Regions from separate parts of the Sphingopyxis fribergensis genome, predicted to be linked through region 3. Evidence: riboswitches for the same ligand, from Rfam matches in the RefSeq annotation. Region 3 holds a riboswitch; each other region holds the start of a gene.
The links. A riboswitch is a leader RNA that binds a small molecule or an ion and turns the genes downstream of it on or off. The one in region 3 is predicted to bind cobalamin.
Positions count from the first base shown of each region.

Region 1 (7,423 bases), 120 kb from region 3:
CGCCGTCCGGCGGTGGGTCGAGCGGCGGCGACAGTTCGACCGGCGGCGGCGCGGTACCCGTGCCCGAACCGGGAATGGTCGGACTGTTCGGGTTGGGCGTGGCGGGGCTGATATTGTGGCGGCGGCGTCGGGCTAATAGCCCCCCTGTGCGCCCGGCGGACGATAGAAGCGATGACGAGTGACCGCGCCGTCGATGATGTGACTGCGCAGGCGCAGGCGCATTTCCTCGGCGCCGGCGGGGGTGGTGCAGATGAGACGGGTGCCGCCCGAGTGCAGCGGCTCGATAGCGCTGATGCTGACGCCTTGCGACAGGCAGATTTGCTTCACCTCGGCTTCGGGAAGCGCGAGGTTCATCGCGCGGCTCATTCGAAGCCCGGATCGCGGGTCCACGCACGGATCGCCGTGGCGACCTGTTCATAGCCGGTGTCGCTGGCGGTCGCGACGGCAAGCGGGCGGCCGCCGAGTTCGGCGTTTTCAGTGTTGAGGAAGGCGATTGCGGGATCGCGCCCACCCATGGTCAGGAAGGCGAGCTGGCTGATGTCGCCCTGTCGGCGCGCATCGTCGCGGGGCAGCGGCGTGCGTTTCTGGCGAAAGAAGCTGTTCGACCGCGTCTTGGTAGGGGACGGGGTCTCGTCGGGGACAATCGGGTCGCTGGGGCTGGTCGTGGGGCTCATGGGCGCGGATCCTCCTTGTAAGCGGGAGCGCGCATGTCTCTCAGCCGCGGCGGCCTACGAAAAACGTGTGCCGTGGTGAGCGGTATATGGGGACGCCGTCGGGACATTGTAAGGCACCGCCGGGAATGGTCCCCGGCGATGCGTTTTTGGTTAGATAATGCTTTCAGCGAGCGGGCGGACGGCGCGCGGGCGGCGGTCGGGGCCGACCGCTACGAAGATGAAGACCGCTTGCGTGACCTTGTTGTCCTCGTCGGCATGGCGATCGCGCGCCCAGGCTTCGACCTCGACGTGCATCGAGGTACGGCCGACTTTTACCAGCCGCCCGAACACCGATACCTCGTCGCCGACGAAGACGGGGCGGTGGAAGGACATGCCTTCCACCGAGATCGTTACCGCGCGCCCGCGTGCGTGGCGCGAGGCCACGGATGAGGCCGCGAGGTCCATCTGCGCCATCAGCCAGCCGCCGAAGATGTCGCCATAGACATTGGCGTTGGCGGGCATTGCAGTGACGCGGACGGCGGGCTGGCCGTCGGGCATGGTCGCTTGGTCAATTGGCATCATAAGCCTCCTTGATCCGTACTTTCGTGCGCATCGCCTGAGCTGCGGCCACCATCGCGACGAGCGCCGGACGCACATCATCCCATTTGCGCGTTTTGAGCCCGCAGTCGGGGTTCACCCAGATTTGCTGTGGCGGGACATGCTTGCCCGCGAGGGTGAGGAGATCGGTCATCTCGCGCACGGCCGGGATGCGCGGGCTGTGGATGTCGTAAACGCCGGGGCCGATCTCGTTGGGATAGGCATAGCTGGCGAAGGCGTCGAGCAGTTCCATTTGCGAGCGGGCCGTCTCGATCGAGATGACGTCGGCGTCCATCGCACCGATTGCGCGGATGATGTCGTTGAACTCCGAATAGCACATATGGGTGTGAATCTGCGTGTCGTCGCGGACGCCCGATGACGTGATGCGGAAACTTTCGACCGCCCAATCGAGGTAGTGCTGCCACTCTGAGCGGCGAAGGGGGAGGCCTTCGCGGAGCGCGGCCTCGTCGATCTGGATGATCGCGGCGCCGGCAGCCTCCAAGTCCTGCACCTCGTCACGGATCGCGAGGGCGATCTGGCGGCAGCTCGTCTCGCGCGGCTGATCGTCGCGGACGAACGACCAGTTGAGGATGGTGACGGGGCCGGTGAGCATGCCCTTCATCGGCTTGTCGGTCTGTTCCTGCGCATAGCGCCACCAATCGACGGTCATGGGATAGGGGCGCGAGACGTCGCCGTAGAGGATTGGCGGGCGGACGCAGCGCGAGCCATAGCTCTGTACCCATCCGGCGCGGGTGAAGGCGAAGCCGGCGAGTTGCTCACCGAAATATTGCACCATATCGTTCCTCTCGAACTCGCCGTGGACGAGGACGTCGAGGCCGATCTCCTCCTGCCATTTGACCGCGGCGCGCGTTTCGACACGGAGATATTGTTCGTAGGCGGCGTCGTCGATCTCGCCCTTGATGTGCGCGGAGCGGGCCTTGCGAACCTCCGGGGTCTGCGGGAAGCTGCCGATTGTGGTGGTGGGGTAAGCGGGGAGGGCGAGGCGGGCTTGCTGGACTTCGCGGCGCGCGGCGAAGGACGAGGTGCGGTGGGTGGCGCGTTCGTCGAGCGCGGCAAGGCGAGAAGCGACTTCGGCGTTATGGATTTTCGCCGAGGTCTGGCGCGCGACTGCGGCGATGCGCGAGGCGGAGAAGGCAGCGAAACTGGCGTCCTCGCCTTCGTTCAGCGCCTTGGCGAGCGCGGCAAGTTCCTCGATTTTTTGCACCGCGAAGCTCAGCCACTGGGCGATTTCGGGGTCGAGGCCGGTTTCGAGCGCGAGGTCGACGGGCGTGTGGAGCAAGGAGCAGGACGGCGCGAGGATGAGGTCGCGTTTGCCGGCGAGTTCCTTGAGGCGCCAATAGAGGTCGGGGAGGTTGGAGCGCCAGATGTTGCGGCCGTCGATGACGCCGAGCGAGAGCAGGACGTGCGGTTGGAGCTTTGCCACGGCCGGTTCGAGCTGCTCGGGCGCGCGGACGAGGTCGAGGTGGAGGCCGTGGACGGGCAGATCGGCGACGAGGTCGAGATTGTCGCCCAGGCCGCCGAAATAAGTGGTGAGCATGAGCTTGGGCCCGCGGGTGGCGAGGCGGGCGTAGGCGCGTTCGAATGCGGTGCGCTGTTCGGTGGTGAGATCAAGCACGAGGCAGGGCTCGTCGATCTGGACCCATTCGGCGCCGGCCTTAGCGAGGCGGGCGAGGATTTCGGCGTAGGTATCGAGGAGCTGCGGTAGCAGCGCGAGCGGTTCGACCGCCTTGCCCTTGGCGAGCATCAGATAGGAGACGGGGCCGAGGAGGACGGGACGGGTGGTGTAACCGAGCGCCTTCGCTTCTTCAAATTCGTCGAAAATCTTGGTCGACGCGATTCTGAACGTCTGGCCCGCGGTGAGTTCGGGGACCATGAAATGATAGTTGGTGTCGAACCATTTTGTCATTTCCTGTGCGGTAGTGTCGTGGCTGTGGCCGCACGCTGAGGGGCCCTGGGCGCCGCGGGCCATGGCGAAATAAAGGTCGCTATCGACGGTGTCGCTGTCCCAGTCAAAGCGGGCGGGGACCGCGCCGATCATTGCGCTGGTGTCGAGAACATGGTCGTAGAGCGAGAAGTCGTTCGAGGGCAGGATGTCGGCGCCGAGCGCTTTCTGCCGTGTCCAGTTCAGGGCGCGGAGGCCCGCGGCCGAGATTTGCAATTCGGAGAGGGTCGATTTGCCCGCCCAATAGCTTTCGAGTGCGAATTTGAGTTCGCGGCGAAGGCCAATGCGGGGGAAGCCGAGGGTGGCGACGCTGACAGTCATTTTTAAACACCTTGCAAGGGGCAAGGCGCCGGGCAGACGAGCAGGCACGCGTCGACGCCCACGAAGCAAGGTCGGGCGCAGCCATGCATGCGGCCTGACCGGACACCCCGCCGGAGGACGTATCTGACGAGGCAGGTCTCCTGGCTCACGGATCGACGCGGTGGTCTGGCCTTCCCGATCCCTTGCCGGACCAGTGACACGTAGCGACCATCGCTCACCGCTTACAGTTGCGGGGGCAGCGCCGGCTTTGAACCGGCTTCCCGTCTTAGCTCCATGCCGTGCAACGGGCGCGGAGAACCTCGACAGCCTGGAACATAGCGCAGCGGCGATGCGTGTCAATACAGATATAAAGAATTCTTTATATCTGATCGGAGGCTGCTGCTCGCGATGCAATCGTCAAGTCGTTTGTCGATTCGAACGGGCGGCCCGTCGAACGGAAAGGGGCCGATGCCGGGGCGTATGGCAATGATATGGCATAGTTTTCGGACGCCTTGCGTCGCTTTTCGCGGTGCCGTTCGCACGCCCGCGGGGCGCAGGAGATGCATCGCCGACCAAAATCCTTTCGCCCTGGCGGCGGTCACGGCCGAACAGGCCGTCGGGACTGCCCCCTTCGTTTCCCCCACCGAAGGTCTCCCCATGAAGCTCCCCCAAGACTATCCCAGCGGCTCCAGCGACGGCGAATGTGACTGTCTGCCGCGCCCGGAAACCCCGGCTTTGACCACCTTTGTCCTGCGATACCAGGATGCCTGGTTCGGGATGGAAAAGCGGGTCGCGTTCGAGGCGGAAGATGTCTCGGCGGCGCTGGTGATGATGGAGCGTGAGCCGATCGGGGCGTGGGCGGAACTGACGCACGATGGAAATGTGATTTGCCGCCGCGGGTTCGAACCCGGCGGAGCCGCCGACTATTGGGTCGTCGACTAGAACGACGCAGAGCGGACGGCGCATGGCCGCCCGCTCGCTTGTCATTGTCGAGGCGTCAGAAACGCTCGCCGACCATCTCCTCGCTCTTTGCCCACAGCGCCTTGGCGTTGTCGGGGTCGATCGCATAGGCGCGGACCCCGGCGCGCAGGCCATCGTCGTCGGCCAGTTCGGCGACGTGGCAATCCTCGAGATAGCGCCCGCCGACCTCGGCCGGATCGGCGACCGCCGCGGCCCAGACCGAGGTGGCCGCGCCCTGCGGGATCGACTTGAACTCGAATTCCTCGCCGCCCGCTTCCCTCGCGGTCGCGTTGATCTGTTCGAGCAGCGCCTCGATCGCGCCGTCGTCGAGGTGGCGGGCGAGCTCGGTGTGGATGCCGCCTGGGTGGAGCGCGGTGGCGCGCACGCCGCGGGCCTTGTGGCGGCGGTCGAACTCGACCGCGAAGAGGATGTTCGCGGTCTTCGAACGGCCATAGGCGGCCCAGGGCTCATAATCGCCATTGTCGAAGTTCGGATCTTCGAGGTTCACGTCGGAAAAGCGGTGCCCCGACGAGGCGAGGCTGACGAAGCGGCCGCCGTCCTTGATCAGCGAAGCGATGCGATTGACGAAGGTGAAGTGGCCCAGGTGATTGGTGCCGAATTGCGTCTCGAAGCCGTCTTCGGTCTTGCCGAAGGGGGCGGCCATCACGCCGGCGTTGGCGATGACGACGTCGAATTGGCGGCCATCGGCATTGAGCGCATCGGCGGCGGCGCGAACGCTGGCGAGCGAGGCGAGGTCGAGCTGGATCAGTTCGAAGCTGCCGCCGCCGGCCTTTGCCGCGTCGCGGACGGCGCCGGTTGCGCCTTCGGCTTTGGTCAGGTCGCGCGCCGCGCCGACGACATCGGCGCCATGCGCGGCGAGGGCGCGGGCGGTTTCGACGCCGAGCCCGGCCGAGACGCCGGTGACGAGGAAGCGCTGCCCCGACAGGTCGACCCCGGTGAGGACGTCGTCGGTGGTCGATTTGGCGTTGAACTGGGTCATGGAAAACTCCTTGGATGATGCAGGGCGGAGGGGAGTGCCCTGACCCCGGCAAGATAGGCGGTGCGGCCGCCGCTTCGCTGCCCGATCATGGCATCTGCTTGCCCATTCCTCTCAAAACGAAAGCGGGCGGGCGGGCGCTTCTTGCGCGCGGGCGCGCGAAGACCGATGTGGGGGCGATGCAGGACAGGCTCGACTCGATATGCGCTCAGGTGCTGCGGCACGCGGTTTCCCCCTATTATGAGTCGCCGGTGCCGCGGCTGGTCGTCGCGACGCAATGCGCGCCGACGAGCGGGGTCGCGACGGTTTACGAGCCCGTCACCTGCCTGATCCTGCAAGGAACGAAGCAGGTCGTGATCGGCGACGCGGTGCTGCGATACGATGCGTCGAGCTATTTCGTCGCCTCGCTCGACCTGCCCGCGGTGGGCCGCGTGGTCGAGGCGACCGCCGAAAAACCCTATGTCGCGGCGGCGCTGCGCCTCGACCGCGCTGTGCTTGCCGACCTGATCGCGAGCATGGACCCCGCATCGATCGGCAACGCGGCGTCGCGCGGCGAGATGACGGGCTTTGCGGTCTCCGCGGTGACGCCCGAGATGCTCGAGGCGTGGGCTGGGTTGCTCGCATTGCTCGACCAGCCGGGCGACATCGCGATGCTCGCCCCGATGCGCGAGCGCGAGATCCTCTATCGCCTGCTCCAGGGGCCGCTCGGCGGGCAGCTGTGCGCGATTGCGCAGGAGGACAGCCGCCTGTCGCGGGTGCGGCGGGCGATCCTGTGGATGCACGATCATTATCAGGAGATGCTGCGCACGTCGGCGCTGGCCGAGATTGCCGGGATGAGCGTTGCGTCCTTCCATCGTCATTTCAAGGCCGCGACCGCGATGAGCCCGCTGCAGTTCCAGAAGACGCTGCGCCTGCACGCGGCGCGGCGGCTTCTGGCCAGCGGCAGCGAGGCGAGCCGCGCGGCTTACTCCGTTGGCTACGAGAGCGCGTCGCAGTTCAGCCGCGAATATGCGCGCGCGTTCGGTATGCCGCCCTCGCGCGATGCCGAAAGGTTGCGCGGGATGGTGCAGGCGGGGGTCGGGGCGGTTTAGCTTCTATCGATATTCGGCCCATGGCGGCCTGCAAATGGCGATTTCCCGCGCTTCCGGTGCTCACGTACAGAAGTACGCTGCGCTCCGGGTCACGAAAAATCACCATTTTCGGCTCACCCTGAACCAAATATCGACAGAAGCTACGGCTTCCGTTTCTCCTCCTGCCATCGCTCAACCGCTCGCCGATTTCCGCACTTTGCCGCCTTCGGCCTCGGGATCGTTCGCGGGGTCGGGGAGGGCGAAGAAGGCGCGGCGGGCGGCTTCGCCGGCGCGGCGCAGCGGTTCGACGGCCTCGGTATGCGCGGCGTTCCAGGCTTCTTCTTCCTCGGCGTCGAGGGTGCGTTCATAATGCTCGTCGCCGAACACGCCTTCCTCGATCCCGACATAATCGTCCGGCGGCGGGAAGTCGGTGCGCCATTCGCCGCTTTCCTCGTCGTGCCAGATGGTCATTTGCGCGGCCTGTTCCTCGGGGGTCGGCTCCTCGTCAGCGCGTTCGGGTTCGGCGTCGGAATCGGCGGAAAACTGCGCAACTTCATTCGCGATTGCGGTTCCGCGCCACAGGGTGGCGAGCGGGTTGGCGCGGTTGTCGCGCGCGGCGAGCCAGAGGGCGAGGGCGGCCGCCATCCCGCTCTTTTGGTCCCCCTCGGCGTCGGTGCTTTCGGGCCCGGCGCCGTCAGGCGCCAAAACTTCGGTCGCGTCGAAGAGCGAGAGGAAGCCCGGCCAGTCGCCGGCGATGATCTGCGCCAGCATCTCTTCTCCTTCGCGGGCGCGGGTTTCGACCATCTTGTCGAGCCGCGCGAGCATCGCGAGGCCGAGGCGCGGGTCGAGGCGTTGGCGCTTGACGAAGCTGCGTCCCTCCTCG
Region 1 is NZ_CP009122.1:2,607,374-2,614,796, reverse strand. It holds gene SKP52_RS12080 (choice-of-anchor A family protein) at 1-182, shown strand, start outside; gene SKP52_RS12075 (hypothetical protein) at 133-354, opposite strand; gene SKP52_RS24640 (RNA-binding protein) at 363-674, opposite strand; gene SKP52_RS12065 (acyl-CoA thioesterase) at 825-1,235, opposite strand; gene metE (5-methyltetrahydropteroyltriglutamate--homocysteine S-methyltransferase) at 1,222-3,534, opposite strand; cobalamin riboswitch at 3,648-3,851, opposite strand; gene SKP52_RS12055 (hypothetical protein) at 4,171-4,455, shown strand; gene SKP52_RS12050 (SDR family NAD(P)-dependent oxidoreductase) at 4,511-5,473, opposite strand; gene SKP52_RS12045 (AraC family transcriptional regulator) at 5,650-6,561, shown strand; gene SKP52_RS12040 (hypothetical protein) at 6,733-7,423, opposite strand, start outside.
Region 1: linked by a shared signal. The riboswitch ahead of metE (5-methyltetrahydropteroyltriglutamate--homocysteine S-methyltransferase) and the one ahead of SKP52_RS12630 (TonB-dependent receptor plug domain-containing protein) in region 3 are both predicted to bind cobalamin.

Region 2 (7,423 bases), 2.2 Mb from region 3:
CCCGGCTCGGCCGAGCAATGGCCCGCGATGCAATGCGCGGTGATCGCGGCATTGTCGGCCGCGAGCGGGGCGATCGCCGAAGTGCAGATGAAGCCGTCGAGCAGTACGGGCACGCCCAGCTGGCGCGCACGCAGGATTGCGCCGGCAATCGCCGCAATCTCGCGCCCGCCGACGCGGCGCAGCGTCTCGAATGCCGAGCGCGGCGCGTCGGCGTGGAAGGCGATGGCCCGATCGACGACCGCGGTCTTGCGCGCGACGCCATGGCCGTCGACCCCCGTGCCGGGGCCGACCCATTCGCTCGCATCGCCGCCGAGGCTGCGCGCGCAGAGCGCGGCGGCGGCGGTCGAATTGCCGATCCCCATTTCGCCAAGGACGATCAGCGCGAGGTCGGCGTCGACAACCGCGGCGCCGCGGTTCAACGCGTCGAGACATTCGGCCTCGCTCATCGCGGCATCGACGGTGAAATCGGCGGTCGGCCGGTCGAGATCGAGCGCGACGACGGTGAGATCGAGTCCCGCCGCGCCCGACAAGGCGTTGATCGCGGCGCCGCCGCTTGCGAAATTGGCGACCATTTGTGCGGTGACGCTGGGTGGAAAGGCGCTGACGCCATGGACGGTGACGCCATGGTTGCCGGCAAAAATGGCGGCGCGTGCTCGGTCTATTTGTGGTCGCGCCCGCCCCTGCCAGCCGGCGAAGAAAATCGCGAGATCCTCGAGCCGCCCGAGCGATCCGGCGGGTTTGGTGAGTTCGGCCTGCCGGACGCGCGCATCGGCTGCGGCATCGGCGTCGGGCCCGCGCAAATCGGCGAGTGCGGCCTCGAAGGCGTGAACGGAAGCAAAGCTGGTCATTCGGCGACAAATCCTGGCGGCGGGGTGCGGGTGATGAAATGGCCTTTGACGCCTTCGGGCCAAAGAGAAAAGGGGACGCGGCCATGCTCGCTCGCGGCATAATGGACCGCATAATCGAGGATTGCGCGTGCAGATTCCGCGTCGCCTTGAAAACGGCCGAGGACATAGCCGACCTTGTCGGGCGCGCGCAGGTGGACGGTGCAATGGTCCGCGCACGCAAAGAGGCACGCCATTTCCTGTACCGCGATGCCGGCATAGCGTGGGTCGGCGGCCCTCACCACGTGCAGCGCCGCGACCAGCCGCGCGCCGCCGCGCAGGCCCGCCGCGTCGACCTGCGCCTCGCGGCTGTGGCGGCAGGTGTTGCACACCACCACCGCCGGACCCGGATCGACGCGCGTCAGCATCAGGCGGCCGTTGCCGGTTGTGGCGGCGCAGGAACGCCGGCCGCGACAAGCGCGCGGTAGAGGGCATAAAGCCCGATCAGGATCGCGCCGTTGCGCACGAATTGCTCGGCGAGGAGGTCGGGTGCCATCGCCGTGTGCAGCCCGCCGAGGACAAGCGCCGAGGCGAGGATGATCCCCTTGAACGCCGTGAACCCCGCCGCATAAGCGAGGCTGAGCCGCGCCGCCGCCGAGCGGTAATCAAGCGCCCGCAGCGCAGCATAGCTTGCGAGCGCAGACCCGGTCGCCGCAGTGCCGAGGGCGGCACCCCACGCCAGCGTGCTCCCGTCGCGCGGATAGCCGAGCAGGAAGAAGCCGACGAACTGGCTCGCCGCCCACGCCAGCAGAATCAGCGCGACGCCCTCGCGGCGGCGCAGATGCACCGCCGCGAGCGCCGCAAGCGAGGGGAAGGGCGTCGCGCAGCCGAGCGCGAGCGTCGTTACCGTGCTTGCCGACCCGAGCAACGCAACCCACAGCGCCGACGCGCCCCGATCCGACAGCGCGGCCATCAGAAGCGCCCCCGGATGCCGGCATAGATGCTGCGGCCGAGCGAACCGTAACGGAACGCGGTCATATAGTGCTCGTCAAAGATATTCTCGGCGCGCGCGAACAGCTTCACCGTGTCGGACAGCGCAAATTCGGCGCGCAGGTCGACGAGTGTGTAATCGTCGAGCCGTTGGGCGTTGCTCGCATTATCATAGCTCTTGCCCGACCAGCGAAGCGCGGCGCCGAGTTCGAGCCCGAAATCGAAGCCATAGCTTGCCGAGGCATTCGCGATATTGCGCGGACGGCGCGGCAGCCAGTTGCCGAAATTGGCGCCCGGCGAGCGGTCTTCGGCGACGATCCAGCTATAATTGCCGTCCAGCCGCAGTCCGCCGAGGGTCATCGCGGCGACCGCCTCGACCCCATGCGCTTCGCTGCGCGCGACGTTCAGATAATAGCCGAAGCGTGGATTGGGCGGGTTGCTGCCGGGAACAAAGCACATCGGGTCGGTCGAGGGCGCCGAGCAGCCATTGTAGATGATCTGGTTGGTCGTCGTACGGTCGAACCAGGTTGCGCCGACGACGAGCTTGCGATCGAACAGATGCTGCTCGATACCCGCTTCCCAGCCATGCGCTTCCTCGGGGTCGAGCCCGATATTCCCATATTCGCTGAACAGCTGGTAAAGCCCCGGCGCCTTGAACCCCTCGCCATAGCTTGCGCGCAGCACGGTTCCCGTCGGCAGCCGCCACACGCCGCCCGCGGCGAACAAGGTCTGCCCGCCGTAGCGGTCATGATCGTCGTAGCGGACACCGCCATTCAGCGTCAGCCCGCTGATCGGCTCGACGCTGAGCTGGCCATAAACGCTGGTAATCTCGGCCTTGCCGCGCACGAAAGCCGGGAGCGGGGTTGCCAGCGATGCCGAGGGCGATCGGCTGCGGAAGTCCGAACGCTCATTCTCGACCCCGAAGATCGCGGTGATGCGATCGCTGACGTCGAAGCTGCCCTGATATTCCCAGCGCTTGTTCTTGCCGTCGGCCTCGAAACTGCGCGGACGCGCGCGGTCGGGGTTGAAATTGTCGCGATTGGTGTCGGTGTAGGCGTAAGCGATGCGGTTGCGGAAGCGTCCGCCGACGAGGTCGACATTCAGCCCCGCGTAACCGACGAACTCCTTATTCTGCCCATAATCATTGCTGTCGGTGTTGAAGCCGTCGAATTCGACCCGGCCGCTCGAATAAGTGCCGCGCACCTCGGCGCTGACATTGTCGGCGAGCGCGAGTTCGGCGCGGCCCGAAACATTGCTGTTGCGATAGCCGTCGCGCTCAGTCCCGCCGAACGCCTTGGCGTGCGATGAAATGCCGTCGGTGGTGAAACGCTGGCCGCCGATGCGCCAGTGCAAGGGACCAGTGCGGCCGCCGACTGCGGCGCGCGCACTGACCGTTTGGCGTGACCCGGCCTCGAGGTCGAAACTGCCTTCGAGCGCCTTTTCGGGCGAGGCGGTCACGACGTTGACGACGCCGCCGATTGCTTGGCTGCCCCAAAGGATCGACTGCGGCCCGCGCAGCACCTCGATGCGCGAAATATCGCCCGCGAGCAGATTGGTGAAGTTGAAGCCGCCGCCGGTCGACGACGGATCGTTGAGCTTCACTCCGTCGATCACGACGACGCTATGCTCCGATTCGGCGCCGCGGATGCGCAGCGAGGTCGACGTGCCATAACCGCCGTTGCGCGAGATGCTGATCCCCGGCGTGCGGAGCAGCAATTCGGTGACGCCGATATCCTGCGCGCGGTCGATTGCCGCCTTGTCGAGCACGGCGACCGATGACGGGATCTCGTCGAGGGTCAGCGGTGCGCGCGTCGCGGTGACGACGATGCTGTCGCCGTCGGCGGCAACGGCGTGCGCGGTGGACGCCTCGTCGGCGGACGCGGCAGAGGATGCCGCGACGGCGGCGAGGCAGATAGAACTTCGGAAAAATATTCTGAACATGAAAACAACCCATCGACAATGCCGCCCACGCGCGCGGAATCGATGCGGTAGTCCAGTGGGGACGCACGACATCGAGCCCGCGCGCGAACGCGGCCAAGCTTGTCGTCATGCGGGTTTACCCCCGTCCGCCCGGCACACCCTGTCCGGTCGAAAGACGACGGCGACGGGCAGGTCTCCTGGCTTGCGGGTCAGCGCCGGTCGGCCGCCTTCTCGGGACCGGAATCCCAATGGCAAGTGGCCGATGGCTCGCCGCGTACAGTTGCAGGGGCAGCCGGGGTTTTCCCGTTCCCTCTTAGTCCCCGTCGGCGGGGAACCTGTCGCTTGCCGCGGCCGATAGCCCTATTATCGGGGCGCGGTCAATTGTTGCGATGCAGCAGGTGCGCGATCAGAACAGCCCGGGCAGTTCGCGCTGTGCGGCGCTCGGCCGGTCGGGGACCAGCATTTCGGGTTTGGCTAACACTGGCGCGCTGCGGCGCTGCGCCGACGCGCCGGCGCTGGCATCGGCGATCCGCGTGGGGCAGGCCCGGCCGGCAAGGAAGTCGATTGCGGCGCTGACCGACGCTTCGCGCGCGTCGCCGAGCGGGAGCCTCAGATCATCGCCCGCGGCGCAGCTGTTCGCGATCTTCGGTGCTAGTCCGTCATAATAATCGCCCGCGCCGGTCGCATTGACCGTCGCGAAGGCGACTACGCGCATGCGGTCGTCGCACTCGGCCTTGTCGAGCGCGATCTGGCCGACCGGCTTGCCATAGGTGTTGCCGCCGACCAGCGTCATATTGGTGCCGAGGTACGGCAGCATCGAATTGATCACGAGTTCGCTCGCCGATGCGGTCGATCCGGTGCCGATGAACGCGATGCGCGTCGGCGCGATCGATTGCGCTACGGGCGCGAAGCGATGCTCATCATCTTCGGCGGATTTGGTTGGGCGAAAACGAGTCTGCGAGAAGATTTGCCCCGCGCGATTGGCGCCCATCAGGTCGCCCATCAGATTGGCAGTCGAAACGAGGCCGCCGCCATTATATCGGAAATCGACGATGATGTCGGTCACGCCTTGCGCGCCGAAATCGGCAAAGGCCGCCTTCAGCTGGTCGTCGGCCGACGCGATGAAGGTGCGCAGGTTGAGATAGCCATAGCTGCGCCCACCCTCGGATATGATCTTCGCGCCATAGCGGTCGGAAATCGGGTCCAGCGAATAGTCTGCCTTCGCCACCGTGACGTCGCGGGTGCCTGCGGCATCGGTGATGCGCAGCACGCGGCTGACCCCCGGGTCGTTCGGGCCCAGCGCATTGGTGATGCCGGCGGTTCCCTCGGCGTTCACGATGCTCGCGACCGTCCGGAGGTTGCTGCTGTTGGTGCCGATCGCGACGATCGCGGTGCCGCGGTCGATTCCCGCGGCAAAGGCCGGCGCGCCTTCATAGGCTTCGGCGATGAGTATGCGCTGGTCCACGGCGTCATAGGTCATCCGGACCCCGAAACCGGCACTCGATCCGTTGGAAAAGAAGGCATTTTCTTCGGCGATCGATGTGATGTAGGTGAAGAAACGATCCTTGTTCAACGCGCGCGCCGGGGCGACCAGCGCGTCGATATAGGATTGGACATTGCTATGGCTGGCCGGATTGACGCTCGCGACGTCCCCGGGGAACAGATACCATTCGTCGATCACCGTCTTGGCAAAGCTCTGGCGCGAGGCGAGCGCGCAATTGGGGGTCGGCGTGGGGCTGGGTGTCGGCGTGACCGTGACGGGGCCGCCGCTGCTCAAACTTCCTTCGCCGCCGCATGATGCCAGCATCAGCGCCGCGAGCGTTACGGCCGCGATCGACTGCTTCGACTTCCCCATCAAAACTCCCCCCGGTTCGACCCGATATTCGACTATTCCGCGTCCACCCCCGCGTCATTGCTCCGGCCCTTGAAACCTTGGGCGATGACATAAAGTTCGGGCGACCCTTTACGGCTCGCGGGCGGTTTTGCGTGCTTTACCGTTGAAAAATGACGTTTTAGTAAAGTCAGCAGCGTGTGATCGGCCCCACCCGCAAACACCTTGGCCACGAAAGCACCGCCGGGCAGCAAATTCTGCACCGCGAAATCGGCGGCTGTCTCCGCCAGCCCGATCGTGCGCAGATGATCGGTCTGCTGGTGGCCGACGGTGTTCGCCGCCATGTCCGAAATGACGAGATCGGGGGCGCTGCCCAGCGCCTCGATCAAGGCATCGGGCGCCGCATCGTCCATGAAATCCATCTCGAGGATTTCGACACCCTCGAGCGGTTCGCAGTGGAGCAGGTCGATCCCCGCGACGCGCGCGCGCGGGTTCGCCTTGCGCACGACCTGCGACCAACCGCCCGGCGTGATGCCCAGGTCGACGACCGCGCGCGCTTTCTTGATGAAGCCGAATTTCTCGTCGAGCTCGATCAGCTTGTACGCGGCGCGCGAGCGATATCCCTCGGCCTGCGCGCGGCGCACATAGGGGTCGTTGAGCTGCCGTTGCAGCCACCGTGTCGACGAGACGCTGCGCTTGCGCGCGGTCTTGACGCGTACGTGCAGGCCGCCGCGGCCGCTGCCGCCCTTTCCGCCGGCACCGCTCATTTGCGATACTCGCGGCGGGTCACGGGAATGTCGCGGCCCTGCATCGCCAGCGTGCGCAAAATGCCTTCGCGGATACCGCGGTCGGCCACGCCGACGCGCGCGGCAGGCCACAGGTCGATGATGCTTTCCAGGATCGCGCAGCCCGCGACGACCAGATCGGCGCGCTCGCGGCCGATACAGGCGATTTCGGCGCGGTCGGCGATGCTCGCATCGGCGAGGCGGCGGCTGATGTCGCGCATCGCGTCGGCAGGAACGACCAGCCCGTCGACGGCGCGGCGGTCGTATCGCGGCAGGTCGAGGAAGACGCTGGCGAGCGTCGTGACGGTGCCGCTGGTGCCGAGCAGCCGCAGTTTCTGCCCCGCGAATTGCTCGGCGCGGTCGGCGAAGGCGGCAAAGGCGGTGCGTGTCACCTCGCGCATATGCGCATAGGCGGCCTGGCGGCCGGCGAGGCTGTCTTCGGGAAGCGGGGCATGTTCGGTCAGCGACACGACGCCCCATGGCACGCTGATCCAGTCGTGGATCTGCACGTCATGGTCGGACACATCGACGTGCATGAGCTCGGTGGAGCCGCCGCCGATGTCGAAGATCAGCGCCGGGCCTTCACCGGGCTCCATCAGGTTGTGGCAGCCGAGGACGGCGAGTCGCGCCTCTTCGGCCGCCGAAATAATATCGAGGACGATGCCGGTTTCGCGGCGGACGCGGTCGGCCAGTTCTTCGCCATTGGTGGCGCGGCGGCACGCTTCGGTTGCGACCGCACGCGATAGCGAGACATGGCGGCGGCGCAGCTTGTCGGCGCAGATCGACAGCGCCGCGACGGTGCGGTCCATCGCCGCTTCGCTGATTTTCCCGCTGCCGTGCAGGCCCTCGCCCAGACGCACGATGCGCGAAAAGGCGTCGATGACGACGAGTTCGCCATTTTGCGGGCGCGCGATCAAAAGCCGGCAATTGTTGGTGCCAAGATCGATGGCTGCATAGCTGCGCGGCCGCGTGACCGGCATCGGGCGCGCATCGCCGCCTGCCTTGTTCCGTCCTTTTGCCGCCGGCCCTGTTCTTGAACCTGGCCGCGGCGGTCGCCCTGATGGCGCTGCCAT
Region 2 is NZ_CP009122.1:4,934,871-4,942,293, forward strand. It holds gene cobT (nicotinate-nucleotide--dimethylbenzimidazole phosphoribosyltransferase) at 1-848, opposite strand, end outside; gene SKP52_RS23160 (DUF1636 domain-containing protein) at 845-1,252, opposite strand; gene SKP52_RS23165 (hypothetical protein) at 1,252-1,797, opposite strand; gene SKP52_RS23170 (TonB-dependent receptor plug domain-containing protein) at 1,797-3,755, opposite strand; cobalamin riboswitch at 3,905-4,088, opposite strand; gene SKP52_RS23175 (S41 family peptidase) at 4,141-5,589, opposite strand; gene SKP52_RS23180 (RlmE family RNA methyltransferase) at 5,622-6,332, opposite strand; gene SKP52_RS23185 (Ppx/GppA phosphatase family protein) at 6,329-7,423, opposite strand, start outside.
Region 2: linked by a shared signal. The riboswitch ahead of SKP52_RS23170 (TonB-dependent receptor plug domain-containing protein) and the one ahead of SKP52_RS12630 (TonB-dependent receptor plug domain-containing protein) in region 3 are both predicted to bind cobalamin.

Region 3 (7,423 bases):
CGGCCGTAAATCTCGAAATTCGGCCCGACCGGGACGGAGGCGCGGATGCCCGCCAGCGCATAGCCATCGAGCGGCACCGCATTCGCCGCATCGTCGAAGCTGTCGCCGACCATCGTCAGCGTCGCGCCGGTCGACAGGCCGAACGACCAGTCATAATCGGCCGACAGGCTGACCGCATGTTCGGCGCGGCGGGGCAGGCGCTTGCCGTCGAACACCGGGCGTCCGGAGCGGTCGCGCGCATCGATATAGCTGTATGATGCGGTGACGTTTAGCGCGTCGACGGGCTTCAGCGCCAGCGTCGCCTCGACGCCCTTCGCGCGGGTGCGGTCGATATTGCCATAGGTGAAGGTCGCATTGTCATAATTGATCTGGTCGGTGGTGTCGCGCAGGAACGCCGTGAGCGAGACGAGCGCCCGCCCGTCCGCCAGGCTCTGGTCGATCCCGATGTCGTAGCTTTTCGACCGTTCGGGGCGCAGCGTCGCATTGCCGCTGAAAGCGTCGTACAGTTGGTAAAGCGACGGCGCCTTGAATCCCTCGCCATAGCTTGCGCGCACATTGGTCGCGCCCTCATTCGGCGAATAATTGGCATTGGCGCCGAATGTCGTCGCGCCGCCGAACTGGCTGTGATCGTCATGACGGACGCCGCCCGTCACCGACAGTCCGGCGAACGGCTGGACGATGCCCAGCGCATAGACGCTGTCGATGTTCGCGCGCTGGCTGTCGGTTGATCCAAAGCCGAAGAAATCATAATCGGGGCGTTCATGCTCGTAACCGAAGATCAGCTTGGCCTGTTCGACGGGCGTCACCACGCCCTGATATTCGAAGCGCAAATTGGTGCCCGAATAGCCATAGTCGGGCGCAGTGCCGCGCACGAAATAATAGTCGCGGTCGTTTCGCATCCAGGTCACCGCCGCGCGGCTGGTAAAGCGGCCGTCGAAGAGGCCGAGATTCAGCCCCGCATAGCCGACATATTGGTCGAGCTTCGCGACGTCGGCGCTGTCCGCCGGCGCGCCGAAGAAGCTGTCATAATCGAGGTCGGCGTTGATATAATATCCGCGCAGGTCGAGGCTCAGCGCGTCGCTGAACGCGACCTTCAACCGCGCATTGCCGGCGAAATTCTTGTAGCCGTCCTTCTCGGTGCCGGTCGCGGCCGACGAAATACCGTCGGTGCGGAAATAGGCGCCGCCGATGCCGCCCGCGATGCGTCCGGCGGTGCCCGACACGTCGGCCTTGGCGGCGAGCGTATCGCTATATCCATATTCCGCTGACGCATTGCCGGCAAAGCCCTCGGCCGGGGTCGCGGTCGTCAGGCTGACGACGCCGCCGATCGCCTGGCTGCCGTGCACGACCGAGTTCGACCCGCGCAGCACTTCGATCCGGTCGATATTGCCGGTCAGCAGGTGACCGAAATCATATCCGTCGCCGATGCCGCTCGGGTCGTTGACCTTGACGCCGTCGATCAGCACCAGCGTCTGCGTCGTTTCCGCGCCGCGCAAAGATATGCTCGCCACCGATCCCATGCTGCCCGTCCGGCTGAACCGCACCCCCGGGGTCGTGGCGAGCAGGTCGACGACGTCGACCGACTGTCGCGTCTCGATCGTATCGGCGTCGATGATGGTAATCGCTTGCCCCGCCTCGTCGCGGGGCTGTTCGATGCCCGACGCGGTGACGACGATATCGTCGCCGGTCTGCGCGAAAGCGGGCGTCGCCGCCGTCAGTGCGATCAAGGATAGGGTCGTGAATTTCAACATGGGAGGCCCCCGCACGCCGGCAACGAAGGCGGAGCCTGCCGATGCGTCGGACGCGATCGACCGGCGCTGGCGTCGCAAGTGGCGTAATGCCTGCGGCCCCGGCACCGAAGCGGCTCCAGCCGCTTGGTCGTCGCTCGACGGAAACCTCCGTGCCGCGGCCTTTCCCTGGGCCTTGGCATTGAGCGACCCACGCCGGCAGGTCTCCTGGCTCGCGGGTCAGGGCTCGATGCACGCCTTCCCAGGTGACCCCAGTGGCTGATCCGAAAACGTCGGACCGGTGCATCTCGCTCGCCGCTTACAGTTGCAGGGACAGCCTCGGCTTCGGGGGTTCAGGACTAACCCCGTTACCGCGTTCCCATTTTAAGCCCTTTCGGGCACCGGCGCGATCATGCGCAGGGCAAGCCCCGCACGCGCCCGCCCATAGCGCAGCCGCGCTTTTTCGCAATGGCTATTGGCGCTCGACGATCATCGCCGCGCCGACCCCCATCGCGCCGGTCAGCACGATAAGGCCATAATGACCGCCGCACGCGTCGAGCGCGTCGAGCAAGGTCGACGTCAGGATCGCGCCGCTCGCGCCCATCGGATGCCCCTTGGCTAGATGTCCGCCGCTGACATTGACTCGCGTCGGGTCGGCGTCTCGGTCGCGATGGAATTTGGCGATGGTGATGGCGAAGGCTTCCATGAATTCGATGCGGTCCATGTCGCCGAGCGTCAGCCCAGCGCGCGCCAGCACCTTGTCCATTGCGGCAAAACCCGCGGTCAGCGACGCTGCCGGATCGCCGCCGCTTTCGGCAAAGGCGATCACGCGGGCGCGCGGGGAGGGGCCAAGCCCTTCACCGCCGACCAGTGCAAGGCCTGCGCCGTCGCAGATCGGCGGCGCATGCGCGATACCGTGGAGCGGCTCGAACGTCACGTCTTCGAGCGCGCCGGCATATTGCTGCTGCAATTCGCCGAACGCGGGCGGCGCGGCGGCCAGCGATTCCGCCGTGGTTTGCGGGCGAATGCATTCTTCGCCCGCCAGCGGCCCGGTTGCGATCCGCGATTTTTGGAGCGCGGCGTCGTTTTCGGTTGCGCCTGCCTTTTGCTGCGAAGCGAGCGCGACGGCGTCGAGTTCGGCGCGGCCGATGCCTTCGGCATTTGCAAGGCGATCGGCAGCGAGAACGGGCGGGATGAAGCGCGCGCGCGGCGGCAGTTCGTCGTTCGTGTAGAAATCCGCGCGATCGCCGAGAAAGGGCGCGCCACTCATCGACTCGACCCCGCCCGCGAGAATGTGCGTCGCTTCGCCGCTCGCGACCCTGGCGACCGCCTGACCGATCGCAGACAGGCCCGACGCGCAATAATTGTTGATGCTGTGCGCCGCCGTCGTGTCGGGCAGGCCCGCATGCAGCTTTGCCAGCATCGCGATATGTCCGCCCTGCGCGCCGCTCTGCGTGACGCAGCCAAGCAGCAGGGCATCGGGCGTCGCCGCGACATCGCCGCAGCGCGCCGCGAGCGCGGCGGCCTGCTGTCGTACCAATTCCTGCGGGCTCAGCCCAGCGAGGCCGCCATCAGGTCGCGCCTTGCCGCGCGGGGTGCGGACGGCGTCGTAAAGATAGACGTTCAAATGATCAAACGCCGACGACGAAGCTGACGGATGTTGTTGCGCTGCCCCCGACGTTGAAGGTCGCGAAGTTATGAGCGCCCTCGACCTGATAGTCGCCGGCGTTGCCGGTAACCTGCCGCCAACCGTCGAGCAGCATCCGCACCCCGGTCGCGCCGACCGGATGGCCGAGCCCGATCAGGCCGCCCGAAGGGTTGACCGGCAGCTTGCCGCCCAAGGCAATTGTGCCATCCTCGACCGCGCGCCAGCTTTCGCCGGGCGGAGTGATGCCGAAATGGTCGATCGCCATATATTCGGTGATCGAGAAGCAATCATGCACCTCGACCCCGTCGCAGGCGTAGATGTCGGGCATCTCGGCGCGGCGCAGCGCGTCCATCATCGCCTTGCGCACGCTTGGGAACACGTAGTCGCCGCCGCGGCTATCTTGAACTTTGGTAGAATAGAGCAGGGGGGCGGTGGCATGTCCCCAGCCTTTGATCCGCGGGATCGAGTCGATCGAAATGTCGCGCCGCTTGGCATAGGCCTCGGCCACTTCCCGCGAAGCAAGGAAGATGGCGGCGGCGCCGTCGGTGACCTGCCCGCAATCGGACTTGCGAAGCGAGCCTTCGATCAGCGGATTGACCTCGTCATTCTCGCCCAGATGATCGTCGGTCACCGCCCAGCCGCGCGTTTGCGAATTGGGATTCCGCTTCGCATTGGCGAAATTGTTCGCCGAAATCCCGCGCAAATGCGCGCGATCGAGCCCGAAGCGTTCGTCATATTCCTCGGCGACGCGCGCGAACATGTACGGCCAGAGGTAGCGCGCCTCCTGCGCCTCGCGCCCCGCCCACGCCGCGGCGCCCAGATATTCGGCGGCGCGCTGGCCGGGGACGTTGCGCATCAACTCGATCCCGAGCACGAGCGCGAGGCCATAGCGTTTGGCCTCGATTTCAGCGGCGGCGGCGAGGATCGCGATGCTGCCCGAGGCGCAAGCCGCCTCGTGACGCGACGCCGGAATGCCCGCGAGGTCGGGATGGACATGGCCGAAGAAGCCGCCGAGCTGGCCTTGCCCCGCGAACAGCTCGCCGACGAAATTGCCGACGTGCGCAGTCTCGACTTCCTTGGGTTCGATCCCCGTCGCGACGAACGCTGCTTCGGCGACGTCGCGGAACAGCTCGAACAGCCCGCCGCCCTCGCGCTCCATATTACGAGCAAAATCGCTCTGCGCGCCGCCGAGGATGAAGACATCGTTCGCCATGTCAGGCTTCCTTTTCGAGAGTGGCGAGCGCCTGTTCGCGCACTTCGCTGCGCATCACCTTGTTGGTGACGTTGCGCGGCAGCGCGTCGAAGCGGAACAATCGCTCGGGCAGCTTGAAAACCGCAAGATCATGCCCGCGCAGATAATCCGCGACCTCACCGATGCCGACATCGCTGTCGCTGCGCGGGACGTAAGCGAGGCCGATCCGCTCGCCCATTGTCGGGTCGGGGAGCGAAAAGACGCAGGCTTCTGCAAGCAGCGGATGGCCGCCGAGCAGCTGGTCGATTTCCTCGGGCGATATATTGACCCCGCCGCGGATGATCAGATCCTTGCAGCGCCCGACGAAACGGTAGAAATCGCCGCCCTCGGCAATCTCGAACAAGTCGCCGGTGCGAAACCAGCCGTCGTCGGTAAAGGCTTCGGCGGTGCGATCCGGGGCGTTGTGATAGCCCTCGAACAATGTCGGCCCGCGGATCTGGAGTTCGCCCGAAACACCATCTTCCTCGATCGCTTCGCCGCCGCCGGGTGGGACGAGCCGGCTTTCGATGTTCGGCGCGCGGCCTTCGCCATAGGGGCGCTGATAGGTACCGCGGCGCGGGAAGAGGCTCGCGCGCTTGTCGGGATCGGGCATGTCGCCTTCACCGGTGATGAAGCTCATCCCCTCGTTCGACCCGAATACATTGACGATGATGATCCCGAGCTTTTCCTGGAAGCCCCGCACCATCGCAGGCGCGAGCGGCGCCGAGCCCGAGGCAATGACGCGCAGGCTGGACAGGTCGACCGACGCCAGCAACGCCTCATTCTGCAGCAGCATGTTGAGCACCGCGGGCGGCGCGATCGTCAGGCTCGGTCGCTCGGTCGCGATCTGTTCAGATACACGCCGGGATCGAAGGGATGGTGCAGCACCATCGTCCCCGCGCTCGTCAGCCAGCACATGGTGATGCCGCCGATGCTCGCCATGTTGATGAGCGGGAAGGGGTTGAGCAGCACGTCGCCGGCGCCGACCTTCATCGCCTCATATCCCGCACCCGCGACCGCGATCCAGTGATTGTGGCTGCGCGGCACACCCTTGGGCACGCCGGTGGTGCCCGAGGTCCAGCAGATGGTGAAGACGTCGTCGGCATCGACGGGGTTTGCGGCGATATGCGCCGCGAGGGCGTCGGCGTCGCCCTTGGCAGTTGACAGGTCGAGCGCATTCGCGGGGGCATCGGGGCCGAAGGTCATCAGCGCAATACCTTCCAGCAGCGGTTGCGCGACGCCGATATGATCGCATCCTTTGACCGTCGTTGCACACACAAATGCCTTGGGCTCGACCACCCCGATCATGCCCCTCAACTCATGGCTGCGATATTGCACCGCCGCCGGGCTGACGATCGCGCCGATCTTTGCCGCGGCGAAGTACAGCGCCACAAATTCGCTGATGTTGGGAAGCTGGACGAGCAGCACATCGTCCTTGCCGATCCCCGCCTTGACGAGTGCGCCCGCGAGCCGATCGATCTCGGCGGCGAGCTCGGCGTAGGTCAGCCGCTGTGGCTCGCCGAAAGCGAACTCGGCGCGGTTGGGCGCATCGACCAGCGCGAGCCGCTCGGGGTGCGTCGCCGCGTTCGCCGCGAACAAGCTGGCGAAGGTCTGATCGCCCCACCAGCCACTCTCGCGATGTCGCTGCCTTTTGTCCTCTCCCGCAACGATCATCTCAGGCGGCCAGCACGCTGTTCGGCCCCATGCCGATATCGTCGCCACTCGCCCACACCGTGTGCGTGCCCGAACAGATGCGCTCGGGCAGGATGATCCGGCACACCGGCCCCGCCGCGATATTTTTTGCGTCGATCAGCACGCATTCGGAGCGATCGGTTTCAAGGTCGGCGATGAAGGAGACGAGATAGCCGTCATCCTCGTCCTTGGCATTGATGCGCGGTGCGAACGGCGCTTCGCTGCCGAAACGGCCGGGGCCGAATTCATAGGATTCGCTCGTGCGGGCGTTCAGGTCATGCTTCACCAGCCCGCGGAACAGGAACCAGCCCGGCTCGGGGATGGCGCTATAGGCATAGCGATAGGGCTTGCCCGCATAGCGATGGTTGAACATGCCGAATTCCAGATCGCGCTCGTCGAGCCGTTCTTCGACCGTCTCGCCGGTCTTCAGGTTGAAGCGCCAGCGGTGAAGGCGCGGCTTGAGCAGCCCCTGGTCTAGATAGGCCATCATCCGCTCCAAGCCCTCCGGGGCATTGGGATAGGACTTCGGCATCGGCTCTTCCTGATAATAGCCGTCGAGGATGATCTCGTCGCCTTCCTCCCAAGCGTTCAGCCAATGGAGCGTGTAGGTCGGCTCGGCCTCGAACCAGCGGATATCCTCGGGCTGCCCGTGGCGCGGAATGATCGCGAAGCGGGTCTTTTGGTCGGGGTGAAACTGCACGACATGCAGCTGCTTTTCGAGCAGCTCCTGATTCCAATAGAGCGGCATGTCGTTGAGGATCGTATAGTTTTCGGTGAACGCCATGTCGTGCGGCAGGCGCGGTCCGGGCAGCGGCACCGGGATATAATGCTTCAGCTTATTGTCCGGCCCGACGACGCCATAATGCATATAGGGCGCGTGCTTCGAGTAATTGAAGAACATCAGCTCGCCGGTCGCAAGGTCGACCTTGCAATGCGCCGAAATGCCGTCGAGCGGTACCCAGCTTTCGGTGCCGAACTGCTCCAACGTGAAGGGGTCGAGCCGATAGGCTTCGCCGCACTGGTAGAAGGTCGAGATGATCTTGCCCGCGTGGATCGCGACGTCGGTCGACGAAGAATCCTTGAGCCACTCCTGCGCGCCCCAGCCGTGGCGCGTCGACTTGTGCG
Region 3 is NZ_CP009122.1:2,732,334-2,739,756, reverse strand. It holds gene SKP52_RS12630 (TonB-dependent receptor plug domain-containing protein) at 1-1,751, opposite strand, end outside; cobalamin riboswitch at 1,929-2,148, opposite strand; gene SKP52_RS12620 (acetyl-CoA C-acyltransferase) at 2,200-3,354, opposite strand; gene SKP52_RS12615 (acetyl-CoA acetyltransferase) at 3,359-4,588, opposite strand; gene SKP52_RS27005 (AMP-binding enzyme) at 4,590-4,970, opposite strand; partial or broken gene SKP52_RS12610 (long-chain fatty acid--CoA ligase) at 5,091-6,280, opposite strand; gene SKP52_RS12605 (carotenoid oxygenase family protein) at 6,282-7,423, opposite strand, start outside.